Regions from separate parts of the Arthrobacter rhamnosi genome, predicted to be linked through region 2. Evidence: riboswitches for the same ligand, from Rfam matches in the RefSeq annotation. Region 2 holds a riboswitch; each other region holds the start of a gene.
What was found. A riboswitch is a leader RNA that binds a small molecule or an ion and turns the genes downstream of it on or off. The one in region 2 is predicted to bind S-adenosylmethionine.
Positions count from the first base shown of each region.

Region 1: it holds a riboswitch for S-adenosylmethionine, as region 2 does, so the genes downstream of both, ACX80I_RS14170 (bifunctional o-acetylhomoserine/o-acetylserine sulfhydrylase) here and ACX80I_RS09655 (ABC transporter substrate-binding protein) in region 2, are expected to answer to the same signal.
Region 3: it holds a riboswitch for S-adenosylmethionine, as region 2 does, so the genes downstream of both, ACX80I_RS11420 (ABC transporter substrate-binding protein) here and ACX80I_RS09655 (ABC transporter substrate-binding protein) in region 2, are expected to answer to the same signal.

Region 1 is NZ_JBTNDT010000007.1:143,226-146,492, forward strand. Features, by position in the region: gene ACX80I_RS14160 (DUF1540 domain-containing protein) at 1-286, shown strand, start outside; gene ACX80I_RS14165 (VOC family protein) at 366-1,007, opposite strand; SAM riboswitch class IV at 1,162-1,278, shown strand; gene ACX80I_RS14170 (bifunctional o-acetylhomoserine/o-acetylserine sulfhydrylase) at 1,360-2,679, shown strand; gene metX (homoserine O-acetyltransferase MetX) at 2,686-3,267, shown strand, end outside.
Region 2 is NZ_JBTNDT010000004.1:165,968-169,234, forward strand. Features, by position in the region: gene ACX80I_RS09655 (ABC transporter substrate-binding protein) at 1-1,443, opposite strand, end outside; SAM riboswitch class I at 1,547-1,645, opposite strand; gene ACX80I_RS09660 (FadR/GntR family transcriptional regulator) at 1,758-2,549, opposite strand; gene ACX80I_RS09665 (carbon-nitrogen hydrolase family protein) at 2,638-3,267, shown strand, end outside.
Region 3 is NZ_JBTNDT010000005.1:85,562-88,828, forward strand. Features, by position in the region: gene ACX80I_RS11410 (DUF7793 family protein) at 1-256, opposite strand, end outside; gene ACX80I_RS11415 (aminodeoxychorismate lyase) at 352-1,230, shown strand; SAM riboswitch class IV at 1,338-1,455, shown strand; gene ACX80I_RS11420 (ABC transporter substrate-binding protein) at 1,618-2,541, shown strand; gene ACX80I_RS11425 (amino acid ABC transporter permease) at 2,552-3,267, shown strand, end outside.

The DNA of each region.
Region 1 (3,267 bases), on a different contig from region 2:
GAGCGTCGTCACCAGTGTCTCTGAGTGCAGTGTCCACAACTGTTCGTTCAACCACGAGGGCTGCACCGCCGTCGCGATCACAGTGTCCGGGAGCGAGGAACACGCGTCCTGTGCCACCTTCATCGACACCTCCATCAGTGGCGGCTTGCCGAAGATGCTCGCACACGTGGGCGCGTGCCAGCGCTCGGAGTGCACCTTCAACCACGACCTGCTGTGCGGCGCCCCGGCCGTCAAGGTGGGCCCCGGCGCCGACGCCGCCGACTGCCTCACCTACACCCACGCCTGACGGCGCCTCCGCCCGAGGCGCGGCAACAGGAAAGGGCCGGACGATTGTCCGGCCCTTTCCTGTTCAATTCTCAGCGACGTCAGATCTCGATGCGGCCGTCGGCGGTCTCGAAGGTCACGGACATGATGCCCGGAGTGCCGTTCGGGGCGATCCACTGGACCTTCACGCCGTCGAGCGTCTCCTCGACATCGGTGCCGAGCCACTCGGTCACCCGTTCCGACGAGCCCGCGATGGTCAGGCAGGCCAGTTTCACCGATGCCGGGCGCGCCTGGGAGGGGTGCAGGGCCTCGGTGCCCTCGTCCCAGCGGAGCAGGTAGGGGACCTGGGGATCCGCGATGAGCCCCTTGATGCCGATCTGCTGCCACGTCAGTTCCTGGCCGTCGGGGAACTTGCGGTTGCCGGGAACCGCGCTGCGGCCGAGGCGCTCCTCGAACGGGGCGAGGTCGTCCACGGCGACGCACCAGCCCATCCAGCCTCCGCCGGCCTCGGAGCGCGCGCGCACGGCCTGACCGAAGGGAGCCTTGGTCGACGCGGGGTGGTCGAGGACCTCCACGACCTCCAGGTACTGGCCGTTCACCAGGGGGAAGATCATGTTCCGGGTGCCGAAGCGCGGGTGCACGCCACCCTTCACGGGGTCCATCCCGAGGTTGGCCGCGATCCGGTCGGCAGTCGCAGCAAGTCCATCGGGTTCGCAGGCATATGAGACATGGTCCAATCGCATGCGGTTATCTTGGCACTAAGTGATGCACGTCTCGACTAAGGCTCGCCTTACTCCTGCTGGTCCTCCGATCGCGTCCCCGTCGCCCCTCCGCAGGCTGCTTCACGAGAGGTCATCCGGCTTGCCGGATCCGCTCCGATGGGTTTTCATGGGTGCAGGTCATGAGTGCCAGCACGAAGCCCCGGCTTGCTGGCCGGCAACCCTCCAACCGCGGTGGGGTGCCCCGGGTGAAGACCAGGTTCGGCGCTATTCCGGCGCCGTGCAAGCGCGGGCTCCTGCGGGAGCCGGTCTCCTGGAGCGGCACGCACCGGCCGGAGCACCGGACCAGGCGGGGCCCCTTCCGACAGGGAGCACCATGTCCAACGATTGGTCTTTCGAGACACGCCAGATCCACGCCGGCCAGACACCGGACGCAGCCACGGGAGCGCGTGCGCTGCCTATTTACCAGACGTCGTCGTTCGTCTTCCCGAGCGCCGAGAGTGCCGCCAACCGGTTCGCGCTGACGGAACTCGCTCCTATCTACACGCGCATCGGGAATCCCACGCAGGAGGCAGTGGAGACGAGGATCGCGAGCCTCGAGGGCGGAGCCGGCGCCCTGCTGCTCGCCTCGGGCCAGGCTGCCGAGACCTTCGCGGTGCTGAACATCGCGGAGGCGGGGGACCACATCGTGGCCAGCCCCAGCCTCTACGGCGGCACGTACAACCTCTTCAAGCACACGCTGAGGAAGTTCGGCATCGAGACCACCTTCGTGGAGGACCCGGACGACCTCGAGCAGTGGCGGAACGCCGTCCGGCCGAACACCAAGCTCTTCTTCGGCGAGGTCGTGTCCAACCCCCGGCAGGACGTCCTGGACATCGAGGGCATCAGCGCCGTCGCGCACGAGAACGGGCTTCCCCTGATCGTGGACAACACGCTGTCCACGCCGTACCTGATCCGGCCCATCGAATGGGGCGCGGACATCGTGGTGCACTCCGCGACGAAGTACCTCGGAGGTCACGGCAATGCCATCGCCGGGGTCATCGTCGATTCGGGGAACTTCGACTTCGCCCGGTACCCCGAGCGGTTCCCCGGGTTCAACACGCCGGACGAGAGCTACCACGGACTCGTCTATGCGCGGGACCTCGGTGTCGGCAGCGCACTCGGCGCGAACCTCGCGTACATCCTCAAGGCCCGTGTCCAGCTCCTGCGCGACCTCGGCTCCTCCGTCTCGCCGTTCAACGCCTTCCTCATCGCGCAGGGACTGGAGACCCTCAGCCTGCGCGTCGAGCGCCACGTGCAGAATGCGCAGGCGGTCGCCGAATGGCTGGAGGGGCACGACGACGTCGAGCGCGTCTCCTACGCCGGCCTGGCCTCGAGCCCCTGGTACGAGCGCGGCAGGAAGTACGGGCGGAACAGGGGGACGGGCGCGATCGTCAGCTTCGACATCGTCGGGGGACTGGAGGCCGGCAAGCGCTTCGTCGACGGACTGGAACTCCACTCGCACGTGGCGAACGTCGGCGACGTCCGCTCGCTCGTCATCCACCCGGCGTCGACGACGCACAGCCAGCTCGGGGCGGAGGCGCAGCTCACCGCGGGCGTGCGTCCGGGTCTCGTCCGCTTGTCCGTGGGCCTCGAGAACATCACCGACATCCTCGCCGACCTCGACGCGGGGTTCCGTGCCGCCAAAGGAGTCTAGCCCTTCGTGACCACCTACCCTCCTGCTCCGCTGCACCCCGGGATCGACGACGCGCGCCCTTCGGGGGACGGGCTCCTACGCGTCGCCCCGATCGGACCGCTGGCCCTCGAGACCGGAGGTGAGCTGCCGGACGTGCAGCTCGCCTTCGAGACCTGGGGCCGGCTGAACCGGGATGCCTCGAACGCGGTGCTCGTGCAGCATGCCCTGACCGGCAGCTCGCACGTGGCACGCGGCGCATCGGAGGAGGAGGGCTGGTGGGATTCGCTCGTGGGCCCCGGCCGCCCGGTGGACACCGACCGGTACTTCGTCGTGTCCGTCAACATGCTGGGAGGGTGCTACGGCTCGACGGGGCCGGCCAGCCTCGCACCCGACGGCACTCCCTGGGGATCGCGCTTCCCCTTCGTCACCATCCGCGACTCCGTCCGGGCCGAAGCCCTGCTCGCCGACCGGCTCGGCATCGAGCGGTGGCACTCGGTCCTCGGGGGGTCGATGGGAGGGGCGCGAGCGCTCGAGTGGGCACTGATGTACCCGCAGCGGGTGGAGCGGTGCGCCGTCATCGCCTGCACTGCCGCCAGTTCGGCCGAACAG
Region 2 (3,267 bases):
GAGTGCGTCGTTGAGGATGCCGTCGAGCTCCGGGTTGCGGAAGCCCGAGCCGTTGGGCACGAAGCCCGCCGACTCGGTGTACTCCGAGGAGAAGACGATGCGCAACACGTCAGCGGTGTTGGTGTTCCAGTAGTCGGCGCGGAGGTCGTACTCGAAGTTGTTGCCGAGTTCGCTGACGCTGGCGCCGTCGCCGTTCTCGATCAGCACCTCGAACCCTGCCTTCTTCGCCGTCGCCTGGATCTGGGTGACCAGGGCCTGGTGCGCTGTGGGCCACCAGTCCGGCGTGTAGGGGAAGTGCACCGTGAGGCGCTGGCCGTTCTTCACGCGGTAGCCCTCGTCGTCGCGTTCGGTCCAGCCGGCCTCGTCGAGCAGGCGTGCCGCCTCCTCGGGGTCCGGATCGTAGACGTGCTCGAAGTCGGGGGAGTAGAAGCCGGTGGTGGAGCTCAGCGGTCCGCCGGCCCGGGTCACGGTGCCGAAGTACACGCTGTTGATGCCCGCATCCACGTAGGCGCTGCGCAGGAAGGCCTTGCGGACGTTGAGGTCGTCGAACGGTGCGCGCGTGGTGTTCAGGATCAGGTTGGTCGGGTTCCCGGGCCGGTCCTGCAGGATGAGTTCGACGTTCGGATCGGCCTCGGCCTCGTCGAAGTGCACCGACGGCATGAGGTCGAGGGCGTCCACCTGGCCGGCGCGGAGGAGTCCGTAGCGTGTGGAGTCCTCGGGGACGATCCGCCACTCGATCTTCTCGATGTGGGCCGGGCCCTGGTGCTTCGCATAGGGAGGAGCGGAGTTGTAGTCCTCGTTGCGGACGAGGCTGACCTTCGACTGCGGCACGTAGTCGACGATCTTGTAGGGGCCCGAGCCCACCGGCGCGTTGCAGTTCTCGGCCCGCGGGCGCTTGAGGGCCTCGGGTGACTCGATGCCGAGGAACGGCTGGGCGAGCACCTCGAGGAATGCCGCGTAGGGGCGGTTGAGGGTGACGACGGCGGTGGTGTCGTCGACGACCTCGGTGGAGGTGTAGGGCTTGAGGTAGCCGCCGGCCGTGCCGGACTGCGTGTCGGGGTCGACCATGTGGTCGAGGTTCGCCTTGACCGCCTCCGCGGTGAGCTTCGTGCCGTCGGTGAACCAGACGTCGTCGCGCACCGTGAAGGTGTAGGTGAGGCCATCGTCGGACACTGACCAGTCCGTGGCGAGCCACGGATGAATGGCGCCCTCGCTGTCCTGGGAGACCAGGGAGTCGAGGTAGTTCGCCGCGATCGAGGCCTGCGGCATGTCGCCGTCGACGTGGGGGTCGAGGCAGGAGATGTCCTTGCCGGTGGCGAAGACGAACGTGTCGTCCTCGCTCGCTGCGGCTGATCCTCCGCAGCCCGATGTGGTGAGGAGAAGGCCTGCGGCCGCTGCGAGCAGGGCGAGGGTGCGGGGTGTGCTGGGGCTTGCTGTTGTCACGCTGGGCTCCTGAATCATCGCCCGATGGAGGGCAGACAGGACAGCCAGCGATCACCCGGGCGTGCGGAAGCACGGGAGGGGAGACCAACGAAAGCGTGTAGCTTCTCCATCGGTCCTGGCAGTAGCACCGTTCCCCGTTGCTACACAGGGAGGGTTGCTGCGGCGTCGTCGATCCAGGTCTCTCGGCCGCTCGGGATGGTTATGGCTACAGCTAAGCGCACCGGGCATCGGCTGCGCCAGTGGTCCCCGTCATATTCGGTCATGCGGGAGGTCGTGCGGGAGGTCGTAGGAGGACCGGCCGGACCGGCCGGCAGCTAGGCGCGACGCGCGAGTTCCATGAACATCGTCGAGTGCAGGCTGTCGACGTGCGCGTGGGCGATCGAGACCGCCTGAACCGCGTCGCGCCTCCGCAGCGCACGCACCAGGTCGATGTGGTCCTCGTTGGCGCGGTGCAGTGCGTCGATGGGGTACGGGACGAAGTGCTCGTACAGCTCGCCGAGGGCTGCCGAATACACGGCGGTGGCAGCACCGAGGTGGGACGCCGCGGCCACGGACCGGTGGAAGGCGTCGTCGGCCTGGTGGTATTCCGACCAGTTGGTGGCCTTCCCCATGCGCTGCGTCAGCGCCTCCAGCGCCTCCAGCTCGTCCTCCGTGGCGTTGACGGCGGCGAAGTGGGTGACCGCGCACTCGGCGAGGAGGCGCCGGTCCACCAGATCGTGGACGGCCGCGGCATCCGGCAGTCCCAGGGACAGCCTCTCCAGGGCGACGGCGGGAGGATCCGCCGCGACGAAGGTACCGCCGTCACGTCCACGCCGCCGGACGACGATCCCCTCGTCGGCAAGGCTCGCCATCGCCCGACGGGCTGTCATCGGACTGACCGAGAGCCCCAGGGCGATGTCGGCCTGGTCCGGCAGCCGTTCGCCGGGTTGGATAAGGCCGAGCGAGATGGAGGTGGCGATGCGGGCGCGGACGGCATCGATGGCGCTGCGCCGTCCGTGACCGGGCGGCAGGCCGGGCGGCAGGGCAGAGGGCATAGGAGCCGGCAGTGCAGACGGCAGGGGAGACGACGCCGCCGTACCCGGCGGTTCCCGCACTTCAGCAGCCATGGTTTCACCCTAACGTCGTCCCGCCTTGATAATAGTTCAATATGAGCTAATATTGCGTGAGCCCCGTCACTGCAAGCCAAGGCGACCCATGTCACAGCCCCTACCGCTCCTCGCGGTCCAGTCCGAACCGATCGCGATCGGTGAGCCATTCTCGGTCTTCGCCACCCAGGTCTCCGACGCCCTCGCGGCGCATCCCGGAACCCGGCTCCTCGTCTACCCCGAACTGCACCTGTTCGGTGACGGCTACCCCGACCAGGCGCGCACGGAAGCGCTCCAGGAGTCTGCGCAGCCCCTCGACGGGCCCCTCGTGCGGGAGCTCGCACAGCTCGCCGGGGACCTCGGCGTGTGGCTCGTGCCCGGAAGCATCTGCGAGCGCGGGCCCGAGGGGCAGCTGTTCAACACCGCCCTCGTGTTCTCCCCGCAGGGCGAGCTCGAGGCGAGCTACCGCAAGATCTTCCCGTGGCGTCCCTTTGAGCCGTACGACCCCGGGGACGCCTTCGTCACCGTCGACCTCGAGGGCTACGGCAGGGCCGGTCTGTCCATCTGCTACGACGCGTGGTTCCCCGAAGTGACCCGCCAGCTCGCCTGGCTCGGCGCGGACGTGATCCTCAATGTCGTCAAGACCACCACGGAGGACCGCGAACACGAGTTGGTCCTCGCCCGGGCCAACGCCATCGTCAACCAGGTGTTTATTGTCAGCGTCAACTGTGCCGGCCCC
Region 3 (3,267 bases), on a different contig from region 2:
GGCCGACGATGGCCATGGCTGCGATGTTCAGCGCAGTCGCGAAACCGTGAAGAGCGCTCCGCGTGAGCGACACCATGCCGTTGAGCTCCACCAGCATCGGCGGGCAGACGTCCCGGCACAGCGCGTTGGACCGCTCGATCAGTGCTGCGGCATCACTGTCGCCGACGCTCGTATTGCGCCGCCACTGGACCCACAGGACCTCGGTGCGCAGCTCGGCCACGAAGGCTTCCGGGGCGGCATCCCGTTCTTCCGCCATGCTCCCCAACCCCCTGTGGTGATACCCGAGTGCCGGACATCCCCTCGCACACTACAGACAGGGGTGGTCGGGCGCGAGCGGATACGCTGGGGGCCATGACTGTTCTCGTGTTCCTCGACCCGGCCCACGACGACGGCAGGGTCGTCGATGCCTCGCAGCCCCAGCTCCTTGCCACGGACCTGGGCGCCACCCGCGGCGACGGGGTCTTCGAATCGCTCCTGGCCGTCGACGGGTCTCCCCGCAAGGAGCAGGCACACCTGACGAGGCTCGCGTCGTCGGCAGCGGCCCTGGACCTTCCGGTCCCCGACGCCGAGGCGTGGAGCCGGGCCATCCGCACCGGCCTGCGGGAATTCGCGGCAGCGGAACCGGAGCGCCATGACGCCGTCGTGAAGCTCATCGCCACGCGCGGGGCCGAAGGCGCCGGGCGGGCCACCGCGTGGGTCCAGGTCGCGCCCGTGCCGGCGTCGACGATCGAACAGCGCAGGACGGGACTCCGGGTCCTGTTCCTCGAACGCGGGTACGACAGCTCCGTGGCGCAGCGCGCACCTTGGCTGCTGCTGGGCGCCAAGACCCTCTCCTACGCCGTCAACATGGCGGCCATCCGTTACGCGAAGGCCCACGGGGCCGACGACGTCATCTTCACGTCCTCCGACGGCAAGGTCCTGGAGGGCCCCACCTCGACCGTGCTGCTGGCCTCCGACCGCGACGGACGGAAGACACTCCTGACACCGCAGCTCGAGAGCGGCATCCTCGCGGGCACCTCGCAGAGCGCGCTGTTCACGGCGGCCAAGGAGCAGGGGTGGGAACTCGGCTACGGCCCCCTGGAACCGCACCACCTCCTCGACGCCGACGCGGTATGGCTGATCTCGAGCATCCGGCTCCTCGCACCCGTGCTCTCGATCGACGGCCAGGCCGTCCGATCCTCGCCCGCCCTCACGGCCGAGCTGACCGACCTCGTGGACCGCTTCGTGTAATTTTCGCCACAAAAGCCTGCCCCACAGGCCGTTTACCGCGTCAAACGCCGATTTCCGCGCAATTTCGTTTTGACCGGGCACTTCGTGCTGCCATAGCGTTTTCTTGGAATCAAGAGCTCCAGCCCTCGGCCCTGGCCGGCTGGACAGCAACCCTCTCCCGTAGTGGGGTGCTCCAGGTGAAGATTCGGCCGCCGGGACCAGTCCCCCGGTTGGCAAGTACGGCGTCGTGCGGACCACCCCGAGGTAACCGGGACAGCAGCCGCCACACCGCGCCCGGCCAGAACAGCGAGCGTGTCACCAGCAGCCTCCCGGCACCTATTCGTTCCTCCCCGAGATCCACCTCATCCAGTCGGCCCGCACCCCGGGCCAGCATCGAAGAAGGACCCCATGAACATCTCCCGCAAAGTCCTCGCGGCACTCGCCGTCCCGCTCCTCGCGCTGACCGTCTCCTGCGGCAGCAACACCAGTAGCAGCAGCGAGCCGACCGCGACCACCGACGCCCTCGCCGGCAGCGACCAGCAGTCGCTCGACCAGTACACGACCGAGGACACCACGCCGGTCGACGAGATCGACACCTCCAAGCTCGGCCTCATCACGGAGGGGACCCTGCGCGTCGGCACCCTCTCGGACGCTCCGCCGAACATCTTCATCGAGAACGGCGTCTTCACCGGCTACGACAACGAGCTGCTCCGCGCCATCGGCGACAAGCTCGGTCTCGAGGTCGAGTTCGCGTCCACGGACTTCTCCGCACTGCTCGCCCAGGTCCAGAACAAGCAGTTCGACGTCGGATCCTCCTCGATCTCCACGACGGCCGCCCGCCGCGAGAACGTCGGCTTCACGAACGGCTACGACTTCGGGTACATGGCCGTCGTCACGAAGAACGGTTCCTCGGTCACGGGCTTCGACTCCCTCTCGGAGAGCACCCGCATCGGCGTGGTGCAGGGCACCGTCCAGGACGACTACGTGACCAACACCCTCGGCCTCGAGCCCGTGCGCTTCGCGGACTACAACACGGTCTACGCGAACGTGAAGAACGGCCAGGTCGACGCGTGGGTCGCCCCGTCCCAGCAGGCCACCGGCCAGGTGAAGGAGGGCGATGACACCACCATCGCCGAGACCATCATCAACACCGAGAACTTCACGGCCTATGCCGTGAACAGCGAGAACCAGCCCCTGATCGACGCGCTCAACTCCGGGCTCGACGCCGTGATCGAGGACGGCACGTGGACCGAGCTCACCAAGGAGTGGTACCCGGACCGCGAGATGCCCTCCGACTGGAAGCCCGGCAGCAAAGCCGTGGAAGTAAAGTAGCGGTCCCTGCATGAATGCCCTTGAACAGCTCTCGCAGACCTTCTTCGACTGGGGGGCGATGGCCGCCGTCCTGCCGGAACTCCTGGCGGTCGGACTGCGGAACACCCTGATCCTCGCGATCACGTCCGGCATCATCGGGTCGGTCCTCGGCATGCTCCTCGCGATCATGGGGATCTCCCGGAACCGGCTGCTCCGCTGGGTGGCGCGCATCTATACGGACATCTTCCGTGGCGTCCCCGCCGTGGTGATCATCCTGCTCATCGGCATCGGCCTCAGCCCGATCTACCGCCAGGCCACCGGCAGCACGAGCCCGTTCCCCATGGGCATCCTCGCGCTGTCGCTCATGGCGGCGGCCTACATCGGCGAGATCTTCCGCTCCGGCATCCAGAGTGTGGAAAAGGGACAGCTGGAGGCCTCGCGCGCACTGGGCTTCAGCTACCGCTCCTCCATGCAGCTCGTGGTGGTTCCCCAGGGCGTGCGGCGCGTGCTGCCCGCCCTGGTGAACCAGTTCATCGCGCTGATCAAGGAGTCCTCGCTGATCTACTTCCTCGGACTCCTGACCAGCGAGCGTGAGCTGTTCCGGATCGGCAACGATGCGGCCAGCAACACGGGCAACCTCTCGCCGCTCATCGCCTCCGCCGCCCTGTACCTGTGCCTCACGATCCCGCTGACCCACCTGGTCAACTACATCGACAACCGGCTGCGGGTCGGCAAGCGGGAGAAGCC